Regions from separate parts of the Brenneria roseae subsp. americana genome, predicted to be linked through region 1. Evidence: predicted binding sites of a transcription regulator. Region 1 holds the regulator's gene; each other region holds the start of a gene.

Region 1 (4,652 bases):
GATGTGCTGTTTTATGAAGGCCTGCATGGCGGAGTGGTTACTGACCAGCACAATGTGGCTCAGCACGTTGACCTGCTGGTGGGCGTGGTGCCCATCGTCAACCTCGAATGGATTCAAAAACTGATTCGTGATGTCAATGAACGCGGGCATTCACGCGAAGCCGTCATGGATTCCGTCGTGCGTTCCATGGAAGATTACATTACCTATATCACACCGCAGTTTTCACGCACGCATATTAACTTCCAGCGCGTTCCCACCGTGGATACGTCCAACCCGTTTGCTGCCAAGTCCATTCCTTCGCTGGATGAGAGCTTCGTAGTGATTCACTTTCAGGGACTGGATAATATTGATTACCCTTATCTGCTCGCCATGTTGCAAGGGTCATTCATTTCTCATATCAATACGCTGGTTGTCCCTGGTGGAAAAATGGGGCTGGCGATGGAGTTAATCATGGCGCCGCTGGTACAACGACTGCTGGAAGGGAAAAAGATCGAATAAGCCCGCGGCGGCACGATAAATGAAGCGCATCGCGCCACCACGATCGCAAGCATATCAGTTAGGGCGAAGGTTACCCCCCAACCTCATGGCTGTGCGTGACTTCAACGGACTGACCCAACATCAATGCAACAGAGCAGTATTTCTCGGCTGACAGCGCCACGGCTCGTTCTACCGCTTGATCGGTCAGCCCTTTTCCCGTCACGATGAAATGCAGATTAATATGGGTAAACAGACGCGGGGCTTCCGTTCTCCGTTCTGAAGTCAATTTCACTTCACAATCGACAACATTGTGACGTCCTTTTTGCAAAATCGACACGACATCAATCGCGCTACAACCACCAACCGACATCAAAACCATTTCCATCGGACTCGGCGCCTTATCACCCGCATTACCATCCATCAGAATCTGATGCCCTGATGAGGATTCGCCAAGAAACGTTAAGCCTTCAACCCATTTAACCCGTGCCTGCATGGTGCCTCCATTAAAAAATTTTTGAAATTTTATACTGTTACTATACAAAAACATCCAATAACCGGAGCTTTATCATGCTGAAGCGAGACAACACAAGACACTTCCTTCAAGCTGTGTTAAAAACGAGAATAGAATCTGCCTTTTCTGGACAAACTCAGATACAAGGAAGATGATGGCGTCGCCAGATATCAGGTTCCAGTATATTCCCTGACGTCATTCTGCTCACACGGATTTTGATTTTTTAGCAGTAACCACGCCGTACAGGGAACTCTGAGCCCTGTGATTTGCGCAGTGAATTACAACAGAGGATGATAGCGAATGGTTCTCGGCAAACCGCAAACAGACCCAACTCTCGAATGGTTCCTTTCTCATTGCCATATCCATAAGTATCCATCGAAGAGCACGCTTATTCACCAGGGTGAAAAAGCAGAAACGCTTTACTACATCGTGAAAGGCTCTGTCGCAGTGCTAATCAAAGATGAAGAAGGCAAAGAAATGATTCTCTCTTATCTCAATCAGGGAGATTTTATCGGCGAGCTTGGCCTGTTTGAAGAAGGTCAGGAGCGCAGTGCCTGGGTACGGGCAAAAACGGCTTGTGAAGTCGCTGAAATTTCTTACAAGAAATTCCGGCAGCTGATTCAGGTCAATCCAGATATCCTCATGCGTCTGTCCGCACAAATGGCGAGCCGTCTGCAGGTTACGTCGGAAAAAGTCGGTAACTTGGCTTTTCTTGATGTGACAGGCCGTATTGCTCAAACGTTGTTGAACCTGGCGAAACAACCCGATGCCATGACGCATCCGGATGGCATGCAAATAAAAATTACCCGTCAGGAAATTGGACAAATTGTTGGCTGTTCGCGTGAAACCGTGGGCCGCATTCTAAAAATGTTGGAAGACCAGAACCTGATCTCCGCACATGGCAAAACGATTGTCGTTTACGGCACTCGTTAAATCCTACTTAACCCGACAAAAAAAGCGTGAAGGCAACTTCACGCTTTTTTAATGATTTCAGGGCAATGACACATTAACCTGCGGCATTAACCACTTGCTCAACGGCTTTCGCAAACTTCGCCATTCCTTGTTCGATATCCTGCTCCTCAATAATCAGCGAAGGTACAAAGCGAATCACATTTGGTCCCGCCATCAGCACCATCACCCCTTGTTCCGCGGCTGCGGCTAAAAAGTCGCCTGCCCGCCCATGCCATTCCGGTTTCAGTTCAGCGCCCAACAATAAGCCCATGCCACGAACCTGCTCGAAAATACCGTACTGATGGTTAATCTTTTCCAACGCACTGATAAATCGATCGTGACGCTCCGCCACCCCCGCCAACACTGCTGGCGTATTGATCGTATCCAGCGCCGCTTCCGCCACGGCGCAAGCCAGAGGGTTACCGCCATAGGTCGTACCGTGTACGCCGACCGTCATCACAGAGGCAATGTCTTCGGTCGTCAGCATCGCACTGATCGGGAAACCGCCGCCCAACGCTTTCGCCGTGGTCAGGATATCCGGCGTAATACCGTAATACATATAGGTAAACAGTTTGCCCGTTCTGCCCATTCCACTTTGCACTTCATCAAAAACCAATAGCGCCTTATGCCGATCGCACAATTCACGCACGCCTTGCAGAAACTCCGGCGTGGCAGGCATGATTCCGCCCTCGCCCTGCACCGGTTCCAGCACAACCGCACAGGTGTGGTCATCCATCACCGCTTTGACCGCCGCCAGATCGTTAAAAGGCACATGCACGATATCCGCGGGTTTGGGTCCAAAACCGTCGGCATATTTTGCCTGCCCGCCAACCGAGACGGTGAATAACGTTCTTCCATGGAACGCGTTATAAAACGCAATAATCTTGGTTTTATATGGGCTATGGCGTTTGATCGCATAGTGGCGCGCCAGTTTAAAAGCCGCTTCGTTTGCCTCGGCCCCGGAGTTAGCAAAAAATACCCGATCGGCAAAGGTCGCATGAATCAGCTTGCTGGCAAGACGTAGCGCCGGCTCATTGGTAAAAATATTGCTGGTGTGCCACAGCTGTTCTCCCTGCTGTTTCAACGCGGCAACCAGAGCAGGATGGCAATGGCCAAGCGCGGTAACCGCAATACCGCCAGAGAAATCAATATATTCCCGCCCTTGCTGATCCCATACCCGGCTTCCCTTACCTTTCACCGGCACAAACTGCGCTGGTGCATAAACCGGCAGAATCACTTTATCGTGAGTTTCTCTCGTTACTGCTTTGTTCTCTGTAGCCATTTGCTGCCCCGCTCTGATATCCCATTGTTCCGAATGAAAATATAGTCATTAAATATGCATAAAAAATCAAATTCAGGCAATATTAAATCACCAACGCCGGGCAATTACTTGCTATACGATTAGATTTTAAGGAAATTATCCAGAAACTGATGCCCCTGCTGACTAAGTATGCTTTCAGGATGGAACTGTACTCCTTCCAATGGCAGTGCCCGGTGTCGAATTCCCATGATCTCATCGCGTTCACCGTCGCACTCGCTCCAGGCCGTCACCTCAAAGCAGTCAGGCAACGAGTCCGCCTCAATGACCAGCGAGTGGTAGCGCGTCACCGTCAGTGGCTGAGACAATCCGGAAAAAACCCCCGTCTTGTTATGGGTGATGAGAGAGGTTTTACCATGCATGACCTGTCTTGCCCGTACAACGCGCGCGCCAAATGCCTGCCCCAGCGCCTGATGACCAAGACAGACGCCCAGAATCGGTAATTTATCGGCGAAATGGCGGATCACCGCCAGTGAGATACCGGCTTCATCCGGAGTGCAGGGCCCCGGGGAAATCACCAACCGATCGGGCCCAAGCTGTTCGATATCCGCCAATTTCAGCTCATCGTTACGCTTGACCAGAACGTCGGCGCCCAACTCACAGAAATACTGATACAGGTTATAGGTAAAGGAGTCGTAGTTATCGATCAGTAACAGCATGCTTCGCCTGAAATCCTCATTTAAAAAACGCCCTCACGTCTACATACCACCACAAAGTGACATTAATCATACATGGCAACGATGATAAATCGCAGGGCTCGTAACGTCGGTCACCGATCAGATGACGCCGGGTTACAGCAACGGGCGAGCTCGCTTGAATAAGTGGGTTTCGCGATGACCAATGTAAAAAAGGCCAGATTCTGGCCTTTCTTCATGTTCTCGATCCAATATGTCGTTCGGCTCAGGGCAGCACTTTCGCTGACTGAATAACGATAGGTTTGGTTGGCACATTCTGATAAGGGCCGACGTTTTCAGTCTGCACCTGAGAGATCTTATCCACGACTTCCATGCCTTTCACCACCTTCCCAAAGACGGCATAGCCGAAATCGCGCTGACCATGATCGAGAAAGGCGTTATCTGCCACGTTAATAAAGAACTGGCTGGTAGCGCTGTCTTTTTCCGCCGTACGCGCCATAGAAATGGTACCGCGCAGGTTACGCAAACCGTTGTCCGCTTCGTTCTTGATCGGAGGATTAGGGGCTTTCTGTTTCATATCACTGCTAAAACCCCCACCCTGAACCATGAAGCCCGGGATCACACGATGGAACGTCGTACCGTTATAGAAACCGCTGTTAACGTACTCAACAAAATTTTTCACCGAGACCGGTGCTTTTTGATTATCCAACGCCAGTTCAATATCCCCGGCCGACGTAGTCAGCTGTACGTGCGTGGTGCC
Region 2 (4,652 bases), on a different contig from region 1:
TGTGACAGGTGCCAGAATCCCCATTGTGACGCCACATCGCTGATGTTTAATGGCTCACGGCTGGTCACCAGCGTCCTTTTTACGCCGTTCAGCCGCATATTTTTGAGAAACACGGCCGGACTTTGCCCCGTCACCACCTCAAAACAGTTCTGTAGGGTGCGTCGTGATGTATGCGTCATCAGACACAGTTCATCCATGGTCAGCGGCATGCTCCGATTCTCAATCAATGCCTCCTGCGCACTTCTGACAACGCGCTGCGCTTTTTGCTGCGAGTGCCGTATGGTGGCATTTTGCCGGTTGGCGACATCAAAAAATGCGAACACCAGTTCCCTGAGATCGCTTTTGAAATGTTGTCTGGCTTGCTGGCTGGCCATCTGAAGCGGATGATCGATGATGCTGTTGAATGTGGCGGTGATTTGTTGCCGGATACGTGAAGCCAGCGCATCGTCTCTGACAGAGTAAACTGCATTGGGTAACTCATTGGCAATGTCAGGGAGCAGTGAAAGCGGAATGCTCAGTACCTGTATCGAGGAGCGATCGGGGGTTTGCAACATCAACTCACCGCCGTTATAGGACCAGGTTACATCCTGCAATGTCAGGCTTTTGCCCATCCAGCGTGCTTCAGCTGACAACATATTGAATACGCCCAGACACAACGTCTCATCACGTCCTTTCCCGCTTTGAAACACCGCTTGAGATAGCTGCTCCTCATGAAACTGTATATCGTCAATCCAGGCCTCTTTGATATTGCCCTCAAATCGGCCTTGGGATATCTGATCGTAACGGAGCGACCAGTCAGCCAGCAGTTGGCTGTGCTGAGCCAATTCCCGAATATGCGATGCACAGCGAAATCCATTCCGATGACTTGCATTCTGATAACTTGAATGAGACGTGAGTGCCATGATCTGCCCTTGAATGAAGGTGTGAAGGTGGATACCAATCACAAGCAAGAACTACGCCATGCAAATAACGAAATCTGGCAAAAATTCAGAGTGAATGATTTTAAACGGTTATTCTTCGAAAGAAGCCTGCCTGCGCGGGAAAACGCGGGAAGAACCGCTGGCGTGTGCACCAGCATAGAGAGAGGCTTGCTCATTTTTTAAGCAGTTAAGGTAAGGCTGATGTCGCCTTTGTCATCGATCTTGTGTCATCCGGTTTGTAAGTGAACAACATCTCGGCACAGCTGGATTGATCCGACTATGCTTAAACGTAGCCGGACGATCAGAACATACTAAAAACAGGAGCATGGAATGAGAGGAGTGATGGAATATCGCACACGTTGGCTGTGGTCTGTTTTCGTATTTTTTATGGCATTGCAGATTGCGGGATGTGGCGATAGCGAAGCCGATCAGCGTAAAGCTTTTACGGTTTTCGTGCAGAATGTTCAACTGCAACAGGATGGAAAACTGCCTGAATTGACAGAAGAACAAAAGAAGAATTTCGGGCCCTTTGTCAACGATTACGCGATCCTGACCACCTTTTCCCAGCAGTTTCATCAGGCCGTAGCCGGTAGTCTGACGCCAATGATGGCGCAGGTTTCCCATATACGCGTCCCCGAAGATTTCCTGTCTCAACGTGACGCGCTCCGCCAGTCTATCGGCGCCATAAATATGCTGGGGCAACATATTCAGACGGCAAAAGCGCAAGCGGATAATGCCCGCCGCGCGCTCAAACAACCGGAAGAATTACAAGTTGGCTATGATCGATTGTATAACCGCGTTGTGACGCAGCCGACCAACATATTGCTGCCGTTGATCCCCAGCGCGATTTCGTTTGCCCAGAGCCTGATTCAGGTGGGGGATTATTTGCAGGCGCAAGGCGATCAGGTCGTTTTCAACGGTGCCCAGGTACATTTCCATACGCCGCAACAGGTGGCCCAGTACAACGGCATGATAGCGGGGTTACCTGCGCAGCAGCAGAACCTGTCGAACGCGCTAACGTCGCTGGGTGTCGCCGCCGCACCGTAAGTTCGACAGATTGAGGGGGAAACGGGCGCGGGGGTGAAAATAAATTGTGATAAGAATCACATAATCAAAACAAATGGCATGAGTTGAAATGTGATTAGTATCACAAATATGGCCAAGGGATACTGGCTGGCGGCGTGGGATTTCGGCGTTTTTAATGCTTTTTTGTGAAGTTAATCACCTATTTGTGGCGGTAATGTAGGGTGGTTGTGTGATTTTTGTCACGTTTATGCCGTGAAGTTGCGGTATGAAAACAGCGTGCTAGAGTCCGCGTTGCATATAGCAATACAGACGGGGACGTTCATGTGATGAATGGTTGTCACAGCGTCTCACGATAATTATCACGCGCTCTTATTGTCAGCGCGTCTCAATAGGGGTGTGTTTTTATGCTTTCACCAGACTTTAAGGTCAAAGTGCAAAATTTTGGCCGCTTTCTGAGCAACATGGTGATGCCCAATATTGGCGCATTCATCGCCTGGGGTATTATTACCGCGCTGTTTATTCCTACGGGCTGGATTCCCAACGAGACGCTGGCGAATCTCGTCGGTCCGATGATTACCTATCTGCTGCCGTTGCTGATCGGTTATACCGGTGGCCGTCTGGTCTTTGGTGAACGCGGCGGCGTGGTGGGTGCCATCACGACCATGGGTGTGATCGCCGGGACGGATATTCCCATGTTCCTGGGCGCGATGATTGTTGGCCCGCTGGGCGGCTGGGCAATCAAGCGCTTCGACAGAATGGTTGACGGCAAAATCAAAAGTGGTTTTGAAATGCTGGTCAACAACTTCTCTGCCGGTATCCTCGGCATGTTGCTGGCTATTCTGGCATTCCTGGCTATCGGTCCGCTGGTCGAGGTGTTCTCCCATGTACTGGCGGCCGGCGTTAACCTGATGGTGCAGAATAACCTGCTGCCGTTCACGTCGATTTTCGTTGAACCGGCAAAAATTCTGTTCCTGAACAACGCCATTAACCACGGTATCTTCTCGCCGTTGGGTATCCAACAGGCTACTGAAACCGGAAAATCGATTTTCTTCCTGATCGAAGCCAACCCAGGTCCGGGTATGGGCGTATTGATGGCCTACATGTTCTTCGGTCGTGGCAATGCAAAAGAATCTGCACCGGGCGCGGCGATCATCCACTTCCTCGGTGGGATTCACGAAATTTATTTCCCTTATGTCCTGATGAACCCGCGTCTGATTATTGCGGTGATTCTGGGCGGTATGACCGGCGTGTTCACCCTTAACATTCTGGGTGGCGGTCTGGTTTCTCCTGCTTCTCCGGGTTCAATTCTGGCGGTGCTGGCGATGACGCCGAAAGGCGCGTATTTCGCTAACATTGCGGCGATTACGGCGGCATTTGCTGTTTCCTTCATCGTTTCTGTGATTCTGCTGAAGAGCATGAAGCAAAAGAGCGAAGACGATCTGGGCGATGCGACTCGCCGTATGCAGGAAATGAAAGCCACCGCCAAAGGGCAGGGCGGCGTGAATACGGGCATCAGCGGTGATCTGAGCACCGTGCGTAAAATCATCGTGGCGTGTGATGCCGGTATGGGCTCCAGCGCGATGGGCGCGGGGGTGCTGCGCAAGAAGGTGCAGGATGCCGGGCTGACCAATATCTCCGTCACCAACAGCGCGATTAATAGCCTGCCGGACGATGTCGATCTGGTTATTACCCACCGCGATCTGACTGAGCGGGCAATGCGGCATGCACCACAGGCTCAGCATATTTCGCTGACCAATTTCCTCGACAGTAACCTGTATAGCGATCTGGCGACCCGCCTGGTTGCCGCGCAGGGAAGCGCCACGCCGTCTGCTGCCGCGCCTGCCGCCGCAACTGCCGAGTCGTCAAACCTGTTCCAACTGCGTGCTGAGAATATCTTTCTCAATCAGCATGCGACCGATAAAGAGCAGGCGATTCGCTTTGCGGGCGAGCAATTGGTCAAAGGTGGCTATGTTGAACCGGAATATGTCGAAGCGATGCTGGATCGCGAGAAACTGACGTCCACGTATCTGGGTGAATCCATCGCGGTACCGCATGGTACGATTGAAGCGAAAGATCGGGTACTGAAAACCGGCGTGGTTTTCTGCCAGTACCCTGATGGCGTGCGTTTCGGCGATGAAGAAAATGAGGTGGCCCGTCTGGTCATCGGTATCGCCGCCCGTAACAATGAACACATTCAGGTGATCACCAGTCTGACTAATGCGCTTGATGACGAAGCGGTGATTGATCGTCTCGCGCATACCCACGACGTGCAGGATGTACTCGACCTGCTGTCCGGTAAAAAGAACGCCTGATTATACCCGTCATCTTTCAGGTTGCAGATGCGTTGGCCGTTCCCGGTTTACCCCAGTCACTTACTCAAGTAAGTGACTGGGACTAATGAGAGACCTCCGGTCTCTCACCGTAGGCTGTTCAAATTCGTTCCCGACGAATTTGTCACTCGTTGCCGCCTTCCTGCACTTTGCAATCTATTGGGTATATATGCCGCCGCCTCCGGGCCGCCTCTTTTTATCTTTTCGTTTTAAAAGGTTAAAGCATGATGAAAGCATTACATTTTGGTGCCGGCAATATTGGCCGGGGATTCATTGGTAAACTGCTGGCCGATGCCAATATCGAACTGACATTCGCTGATGTCAGCCAGCCGCTGCTGGATGCGTTGAACCGTCGCAAAAGCTATCAGGTGCGTAT
Region 3 (4,652 bases), 120 kb from region 1:
TGTTGGGGAGCCAATCGGGTCAGTTCGGTCAAAGCACTCAATGGCTGACTTACCGCGCGGCCATCTGGCAGGCAAGAGAGCAAATCCAACGCGCCGGAAGAGAAATGCAACGCGCTTTGTCCGGCGCTGACAATCGCACAACGTTTTCCCAATTCAGACAACCGAATGCCACAGGTTAACCCCGCCAGTCCGCCGCCAATAATGACTACGTCATACCGCATGGTGTTCCTCCTGACCGTCATCGGCCGTCAAGCCGCACAGCCCCTGATATACCCAGTTGGTAAATTCGCTTTCGCGCAGCGTATTGCCCCAGGCCACCGGGCGAATGCCTTTCCAGCGTTCATTCAGAAACTGGCTGAGTTGGATAATGGATTGCTCCGGCGTCGATTGTCCCAGGCGGCATAGCAACCCTGCGGCCCGACACGCGCACAGCTCGCCCTGACACGTTCCCATACCTACCCGGGTACGCCGGCGTAAATCAATCAGGTTATTCACCTGTAGCGATTCCACCGCATAGCGCACTTCACCTGCGGTGACCGCTTCACATTCGCAGACCAGACTGCTATCCAGACGCTCCCCCGAGATCAAACGCCCGGCGCGATCGCCGTGACGATAAATCGCCGATCCTCGCAGCGGCGCCGACAGTTGTTTGTCATCCGTGGGCTTTGTCGTAGATTGAGCCGACCGGCGTCGCTCTCCGGTGGGCTCGGAGCCCGGCAGCGCTCTCTGGGCAGTGGAACAGGCAACGTTGTGGCCCAGCTTTTCGCAAATTTTGTCCGTGGCCCATTCGGCCATCAGCCGATACGTCATCAGCTTGCCGCCCGTAATGGTGATAAATCCTTCCAGTCCATCGCGGCTGGCGTGGTCTAGCAGCACAATGCCACGGCTCACGCTCCGTCCACTCGGGTCGCTGTCGTTCGCAACCAACGGGCGCACGCCGGCATAAGCGCGCAAGATACGCGTGGTCGCCAGCTGCGGCGCCAGCATGCTGCCTTCACGGATCAGGGTGTCAACTTCATCAGGAGTCACCGTCATATTGTCAATTTGGTCGTAATCGACGCGAGTTGAGGTCGTGCCAATCAGGGAAATCGTATCGCCCGGCACCAGAATATCGGCGTCCGCAGGCTTGCGGCAGCGGTTGATGACCATGTTGTTAATACGATGTCCCAAGATCAGCAAGGCGCCTTTGGCCGGAAACATACGCACCCGCAGGTCGGCATATTCGGCAATATGCTGTCCCCAGATCCCGGCCGCATTCACCACAATCTGAGCGTATATCTCTGTTTCAGTCGAATTTTTATGGTCGAAAACGCGTACGCCGGTAATGCGATCGCCCTGACGAATTAAACCAATAACTTCATGATATGTCAGGACGATCGCGCCGTGCTCACAGGCGTCAACCATATTGGCCGTCGTCAGCCGGAAAGGGTCCACGGTGCCGTCAGGCACCCGCACCGCACCGATCAAGGTTGGGTTGGCCGCCGGTTCCAGCCGCAGCGCTTCCTGCGGATCAATGGCCTGCGCATTGATTCCCGCCTGCTGGCAGGCCGTAATAAACTGGCTCTGCCAGGCAAGATCATCTTCCGGCAGCGTCAGGAACAGGCCATCGGTGGGTTCAATACAGTGGCGGGCAATACGGCGAAGAATGGTATTTTCTTCAATACATTCGCGTGCGGATTCGCCATCCGTCACGGCATAACGCGCCCCGCTGTGCAGCAAACCGTGATTACGCCCGGTGGCGCCCGTAGCCATATCGTGACGCTCCAGCAACAGACAGCGCAACCCACGTAATGCACAATCTCGCGCAATGCCGGCTCCTGTCGCGCCGCCGCCAATGATAACGACATCGGTTTCCCGGTATGCCCCTTTCTTCTGCATCATGTTCTCGCCCCAGACGCTCATTGTATGTTGCTATTGGGACATAAAATATAAGGTTAATGTTTGATAAAGAGCAAAAACGAACAAAAAACGAAAATTAATAGATAATGAAAGACCGTAAATGTGATTTAACTCACTAAAATCACGCCTTCAACTCTCTCAGTTCTGTTAACATGCACACAAAAAATGTCACGCTGTCATAAAAACGTAACATTTGAGCCTTGACTCACAAATAACCACCGATTTACTCACTACAATTACGTTCGTAATAGAACAATAAATTGTCGTTTTCTTTCGCATTGGAGATATCTATGCTGAGTATTTTTAGGCCTGCGGCCCACCAGCCGAGAATGGCAGAAGATCACATTGATCCTGTCTATCGCCGCCTGCGCTGGCAGATTTTCATGGGGATATTTTTTGGCTACGCCGCCTACTATCTGGTACGTAAAAACTTCACGCTGGCAATGCCTTACCTGATCGAACAGGGCTTTTCCCGTGGGGATCTTGGCTTTGCGTTATCCGGGATCTCAATTGCCTATGGTTTTTCCAAATTCATCATGGGTTCCGTATCCGACCGTTCAAACCCTCGCGTCTTCCTGCCTGCGGGATTGATTCTGGCGGCTTCCGTCATGCTGTTCATGGGCTTCGTCCCCTGGGCAACGTCAAGCATTGCGGTAATGTTCGTTCTCTTGTTCCTGTGCGGCTGGTTTCAGGGAATGGGATGGCCTCCGTGTGGACGCACCATGGTTCACTGGTGGTCTCAGAAAGAACGCGGCAGTATCGTTTCCATCTGGAACTGCGCGCACAACGTCGGGGGCGGTCTGCCACCGCTGCTGTTCCTGCTGGGTATGGCCTGGTTTAACGATTGGAAAGCGGCGTTATACATGCCGGCGTTTGCCGCCATTCTGGTTGCACTGATTGCCTTTGCTCTGATGCGTGACACGCCACAATCCTGCGGCCTGCCGCCGATTGAAGAGTATAAAAACGATTATCCTATTGATTACGATGAAAAAGCAGAAGAAGAGCTGACGGCGAAGCAAATCTTCATGCAGTACGTTTTCCCCAACAAACTGCTGTGGTATATCGCCATTGCCAACGTATTCGTCTACCTGCTGCGCTACGGTATCCTTGACTGGTCGCCAACCTATTTGAAAGAAGTGAAACATTTTGCACTGGATAGATCGTCCTGGGCGTATTTCCTCTACGAATATGCCGGTATTCCCGGCACGCTGCTCTGCGGCTGGATGTCCGATAAGGTCTTCAAAGGCAACCGTGGGGCGACCGGCGTGTTCTTTATGGTGCTGGTCACCATCGCAACGATCGTTTACTGGATGAACCCGGCAGGGAATCCGCACGTAGACATGGCCTGCATGATTATCATCGGTTTCCTGATTTACGGCCCGGTCATGTTGATTGGTCTGCACGCACTGGAACTGGCGCCGAAAAAAGCCGCGGGTACCGCAGCCGGATTTACCGGCCTGTTCGGTTACCTTGGCGGCTCCGTGGCGGCCAGCGCCATTGTCGGTTATACCGTCGACTTCTTCGGCTGGGACGGCGGCTTCATGGTAATGATCGGTGGTAGCATACTGGCCGTTGTGCTGCTGGTGATGGTGATGATCAGTGAGAAAAAGCATAAAGAAGAATTAGCCAATCGTGCATAATCCCGTCTTGTAAGCATCCCTCTGGCGGCGTCTACTGACGCCGCCTGTCTCTCAACAGAAAGAGGTTTGACCGCATGAGCTACGTTGTAAAATCACTTCTCACCAGTATCGCCTTGTCCTTCTCATTCGGCGCCCTTGCCGAACAAAGCAGCAAAATCGTTATCGCCCACCGCGGCGCCAGCGGTTACCTACCAGAGCATACGCTGCCAGCCAAAGCCATGGCCTACGCACAGGGAGCGGATTATCTGGAGCAGGATCTGGTACTAACCAAAGACAACGCACTGGTCGTCCTGCACGATCACTATCTTGATCGCGTCACCGATGTCGCAGAACGTTTTCCTCAGCGAGCGCGTCAGGATGGCCGGTTTTATGCCATTGACTTCACGCTGTCAGAAATTAAGTCGCTGAAATTCACTGAAGGGTTCGACATTAAAAACGGCAAACAGGTACAAAGCTATCCCACCCGTTTCCCAATGTGGCAATCTGACTTTCACGTCCATACCTTTCAGGAAGAAATTGAGTTTATTCAGGGTCTGAATCACTCAACCGGCAAAAATATTGGCATCTATCCTGAAATCAAAGCGCCGTGGTTCCATCATCAGGAAGGTAAAGACATTGCCCGCGAAACGCTGACCGTACTGAAGCAATACGGCTACACTCAGAAAAGCGATCGGGTATTCCTACAGTCGTTTGATGTCGCAGAGCTTAAACGCATCAAGACCGAACTACTGCCCGCAATGGAGATGGATCTGAATCTGATCCAGTTGATTGCCTATACCGACTGGCATGAAACCTATGAGAAGCAGTCTGACGGAAAGTGGATAAACTACGACTATGACTGGATGTTCGAACCGGGCGCCATGAAGCAGATTGCCGCCTACGCCGACGGTATCGGCCCGGACTATCACATGCTGGTGAAACCTGACGCCACAACCGGGCATATTTCGTTTACCGGAATGGTGAAAGAAGCGCACCAGAACAAACTCCAGGTTCACCCGTTTACTGCGCGAGCAGACAGGCTACCCACGTATGCCAAGGACATCGATCAGCTCTACGATATCCTTTATAAACAGGCGGACGTTGACGGCCTGTTTACCGATTTCCCTGACAAGG
Region 4 (4,652 bases), on a different contig from region 1:
ACGGCAATGCCTTGCTTTGCCAAGGCATAAATCACATGATAAATCTCATGCTTGGCGCCCACGTCAATCCCGCGGGTCGGTTCATCCAGCAGAATGACTTTCATATCTTCTGACAGCCAGCGTCCAAGAATGGTCTTTTGCTGATTTCCCCCGGACAGGTTCATAAGCAGCTGTTCCGCAGAAGGCGTTTTGATATTCAGCGCGTCAATGCGACGGGCCGCGTTATCCTCTTCCCACTGATTATTGATGATGAACCCGGCTTTCACGCTTTTACGCCGCGCACTGATATTAATGTTGTCGCGCACCGAGTGAACGGGAATGATGCCGTCAGCTTTGCGATCTTCAGGACACAGCATCACCCCTTGTCGGATCGCGTCGATCGGCGAATTCACCACCAACGGTTTGCCATCCAGCAATACCTCACCCGAAGTAATCCGGGTGGCGCCAAATAACCCTTTCATCAATTCACTGCGGCCCGCGCCCACCAAACCAAACAGGCCGACAATCTCGCCCTGGCGCACATTCAGCGAAACCGTCGATTTTACGCCGGGCGCTTTCACGTCTTTCAGCGTCAGTCGTTCTTCACCATGCGGGCGCGGCGCGTAACCATAGATATCCCCCAGGTCGCGTCCCACCATGGCTTGTACCAGCGATTCATGGTTTACCTGCTGCATATCGTCAAACGTGCGCACATAGCGGCCATCTTTAAACACGGTAATCGCATCACTCAGAGCGAAGATTTCTTCCATTCGGTGTGAAACATACAGAATGACTCGCCCTTCACTGCGCAACTCTTTAATAACCCGGAATAGCTGTTCTATTTCACGGGCCGAGAGCGAACTGGTTGGTTCGTCAAACGCAATAATTTTGGCATTGCGGGCCAGCGCCTTGGCGATTTCCACCATTTGCCACTGCCCGATAGACAGGTATTTCAGCGGGGTATCCGGATCAAGATCCAACCCCAGGTGTTCAAGTTGCAGTTTGGCCTCATAACGCAGCAGAGAATAATTGACCATGCCGTATTTGTGCGGCAACTGACCAAGATAGATGTTTTCCGCAACCGTCATTTCCGGAACCAGATGTAATTCCTGATAAATAATCGCCACTCCGGCATTCAGGGCGTCCATCGTGTTATTGAATTGAACCGGCGTATCCTGAATATGAATTTCCCCGGCCGAGGGGGCATAGTTACCACTCAGAATTTTCAGCAACGTGGATTTACCCGCCCCGTTTTCCCCCATCAATGCATGGATCTGCCCGGCCTGGCAGGAAAAACTGATATCTGAAAGCGCCTTGACACCGGGAAACTCTTTACCAATTCCATGAAACGACAAATAGGGTGACTGTGCTGTCATGTCCGTTTCCTCATGGTTAACCACCGGCGATAACGCCAGTGGGTTTCGATTCCGCCATGCTTTGGCGGGTTGAATCACATTTATGGGTAAACGCACGGACATCCTTGTCCCACCCGACTTACATCAGCCCTTTTTTCTCCAGTTCGACCTTGAAGTTTTCACGGGTAATCAACACCACGTCGGTAACTTCGGTGAATTTTTCCGGCTCAACGCCCTTGGTCACCCACTCGTTCAGCATCTGGATACTCTTATATCCGTGAATATCCGGACTTGGCAGCAGTGAACCATAGAAGCCGGTGGCCTGAGCTTTGGACAGCTCGCTCACCGCGTCCACGCCATTGATGCCGATGCCAATCACATTTGCGGCTTTAAAACCCTGACCTTCGGTCGCCCGAACGCCGCCCAATACGGTGTTGTCGTTCATGCCCACAATCAGCCAGTTTTTCACTTTGGCGTGCTGAACCAGCATGGAGTTAGCGGCATCAAACGCGCCGGGGATATCGTTGGATTTGGTAGGGACCTGATAGATTTGCTGTTCCGGGAAACCGGCGGCTTTCAGGGCTTCCATCGAACCGCTGGTACGGCGGCGCGCGGTATCCAACTCATTTGCCGTAATGGCCATGACGGCGGTTTCTTCCACCTTCCAGCCGCGATTGTTCATTTCTTTCCACAGTTCCTGACCTTGACGCTCACCGATTTTGGTTGCGGCCATCATGACCAGCGGCACCGTGTCCATCGGCTCACCTTTGGCGTTGACAAACTGATCGTCCACCGCGATAACCTTCAAATCGTAACTACGTGCTTTGGCGACAATGGCTGGCCCCAACTTGGGATCGGGCGTACAGATAACAAAACCTTTCGCCCCGCTGGCCGCCAGACTGTCGATAGCATTAAGGGTTTTTTCCCCATCGGGAACCGCAATTTTAATCACATCAAAACCGAGATCTTTTCCTGCTTTATCAGCAAACTTCCATTCAGTCTGAAACCAAGGTTCTTCCGGTTGCTTTACCAGAAATCCCAGTTTCAATGTTTCGGCGATAGCCGATTGTGACATAACGGCAGCCAGCCCGATCGTTGCCAGCACCTTAGTGAATTTATGCATGATGTTCTCCGATATATTTATCTTTTTATACGTCAGCCAGGCTGATGTATATCATCGTTCTCGGTAGGGCAATTTCAGTCTGGATAAAGGAAAAACACAGACTTAGCATCATTCCTTTACTCAGCAACATTCAGACGCTCTATGTTTTAACCGGTATTTTCATCAAGAATATAGAGCGCTATCACATACCGTAACAACGACAGGTTTGTGCATACATTTAGCAAATTTAACCAGTTATTAACTTTTGACCACCATCACAAAATGACTGCTGGTGACAGAAAAATACATACTTCCAGCTAACGGCTCCTCACGCCCTGACTTATCCCCTGCCTATTGTTAACAACAATAAAAAGCAGGATTAACAGGAGCGAAACGATGAGTGCGGGTGCGATTACTATTGGCCTCGATTTCGGCAGCGATTCGGTGCGCGCGCTGGCCGTTGATTGCCAGTCCGGGCAGGAATTAGCAACAGAAGTGGTCTATTACCCTCGCTGGCGTGAAGGCAAGTATTGCCAGCCCGCCAACAACCAGTTCCGACATCATCCGCTGGACTACATCGAATCGCTGGAACAGGCCATCCGGGTCGTTGTCGGGCTGCTGACGGCAGAACAGCGTCAGCAGGTTATCGGGATCGGTGTCGACTCCACCGGTTCGACGCCGGCGCCGATAGATGAACAGGGACAGATTCTGGCGCTGCGTCCCGAATTCGCCGATAACCCCAATGCGATGTTTGTCTTGTGGAAAGATCACACGGCGATAGAAGAAGCCGAAGCGATCAACACGCTGTGTCGCCGCGGACCATTTCCGGATTACACCCGCTATATTGGCGGCGTCTATTCTTCCGAATGGTTTTGGGCGAAAATCCTGCACGTATCACGTGAAGATGCGCAGGTCCGCCAGGCCGCCGTCTCCTGGATCGAATTATGTGATTGGGTTCCCGCCCTGCTTTCCGGTACGGTGGCGCCAGAGAACATCAAACGCGGGCGCTGTAGCGCCGGTCACAAGTCACTCTGGCATCCTGACTGGGGCGGTTTGCCGCCCAAAGATTTTCTGCACGCCCTTTCCCCCTGCCTGACCGAACGTTTGCAATACCCGATGTTTACCGAAACCTGGACAGCCGATCTGCCGGTCGGCACCCTCACCCCCGAATGGGCGCAGCGGCTTGGTTTGCCGGACAGCGTGACGATTGCGGGCGGCGCGTTTGACTGTCATGTCGGCACCGTTGGCGCCGGCGCGCAGCCTTATACGCTGGTTAAGGTCATCGGCACCTCCACCTGCGACATTTTGATCGCCGATGAGTCCCGTATTGCCGATCGCACAATCGCAGGGATCTGCGGTCAGGTGGATGGCAGCGTGGTGCCCGGCTATATCGGGCTGGAAGCAGGACAGTCCGCTTTCGGTGATATGTATGCCTGGTTTGGCCGTCTGTTGAACTGGTCTTTGCAACAGGCCATCAAAGATTATCCCGAACTCAATGCGCCACTACAGGCCACGGAAAGTAAACTGCTTGAACGACTCACGCAGGCATGGGCCGAGAATCCAACGCTGGATCATCTGCCCGTTGTCCTCGACTGGTTTAACGGACGCAGAACGCCGTTTGCGAATCAGCGGTTAAAAGGCGTGATCACCGATCTCAATCTCGGCACCGACGCGCCAACGCTGTTTGGCGGCTTCATTGCCGCCACCGCTTTCGGCGCTCGCGCCATCATGGAGTGTTTTGAAAACCAGGGCGTCCCGGTTGAGAACATTCTTGCGTTGGGCGGTATCGCACGTAAATCCCCCACCATCATGCAGGTTTGCACCGATGTCATGAATCGCCCGTTGCAAATCGTTGCTTCCGATCAGTGCTGTGCGTTGGGTGCAGCCATTTTCGCCGCCGTCGCCGCGGGTGAACATGCCGATATTCCGACGGCACAACGCCATATGGCCAGCAGTATTGAACGCACGCTGATGCCGGATAGCCAACGCGTGGCCCGCTATCAGCAGCTTTATGAGCGTTACCAGCAGTGGTGTCACGTGGCTGAACCCGCTTACAACCCGAAAGCCAAGGCAGAAGCTTAATCATCGATTATTTTCTTCCCCTGCGCGGGGATACCGAAACAGGAGTCATCATGGATCATTTTAAGCAGCTTGAAGTCTGGTTTGTTATCGGCAGCCAGCACCTTTACGGACCAGAAACCTTACAGCAGGTAAAA

The links. Region 1 encodes CRP, which controls carbon source genes, mostly activating them, when cyclic AMP is high. Its sites were predicted from a motif close to ATGTGANNNNNNTCACAT; they were not measured.
Region 2: the regulator CRP is predicted to act here: its motif matches at 2,056-2,073, upstream of B4923_RS10705 (PTS mannitol transporter subunit IICBA).
Region 3: the regulator CRP is predicted to act here: its motif matches at 2,000-2,017, upstream of glpT (glycerol-3-phosphate transporter).
Region 4: the regulator CRP is predicted to act here: its motif matches at 2,700-2,717, upstream of B4923_RS09065 (arabinose ABC transporter substrate-binding protein).

Annotation. Positions count from the first base shown of each region.
Region 1 is NZ_QDKJ01000009.1:15,233-19,884, forward strand. It holds gene B4923_RS12540 (phosphoribulokinase) at 1-498, shown strand, start outside; gene B4923_RS12545 (OsmC family protein) at 569-970, opposite strand; gene crp (cAMP-activated global transcriptional regulator CRP) at 1,289-1,921, shown strand; gene argD (bifunctional acetylornithine/succinyldiaminopimelate transaminase) at 1,995-3,221, opposite strand; gene B4923_RS12560 (aminodeoxychorismate synthase component II) at 3,341-3,916, opposite strand; gene ppiA (peptidylprolyl isomerase A) at 4,158-4,652, opposite strand, start outside.
Region 2 is NZ_QDKJ01000007.1:107,476-112,127, reverse strand. It holds gene B4923_RS10715 (helix-turn-helix domain-containing protein) at 1-902, opposite strand, end outside; gene B4923_RS10710 (DUF3053 domain-containing protein) at 1,263-1,967, shown strand; gene B4923_RS10705 (PTS mannitol transporter subunit IICBA) at 2,351-4,258, shown strand; gene B4923_RS10700 (mannitol-1-phosphate 5-dehydrogenase) at 4,504-4,652, shown strand, end outside.
Region 3 is NZ_QDKJ01000009.1:139,719-144,370, forward strand. It holds gene glpB (glycerol-3-phosphate dehydrogenase subunit GlpB) at 1-221, opposite strand, end outside; gene glpA (anaerobic glycerol-3-phosphate dehydrogenase subunit A) at 211-1,881, opposite strand; gene glpT (glycerol-3-phosphate transporter) at 2,190-3,539, shown strand; gene glpQ (glycerophosphodiester phosphodiesterase) at 3,614-4,652, shown strand, end outside.
Region 4 is NZ_QDKJ01000006.1:28,152-32,803, reverse strand. It holds gene araG (L-arabinose ABC transporter ATP-binding protein AraG) at 1-1,355, opposite strand, end outside; gene B4923_RS09065 (arabinose ABC transporter substrate-binding protein) at 1,474-2,457, opposite strand; gene B4923_RS09060 (ribulokinase) at 2,833-4,518, shown strand; gene araA (L-arabinose isomerase) at 4,569-4,652, shown strand, end outside.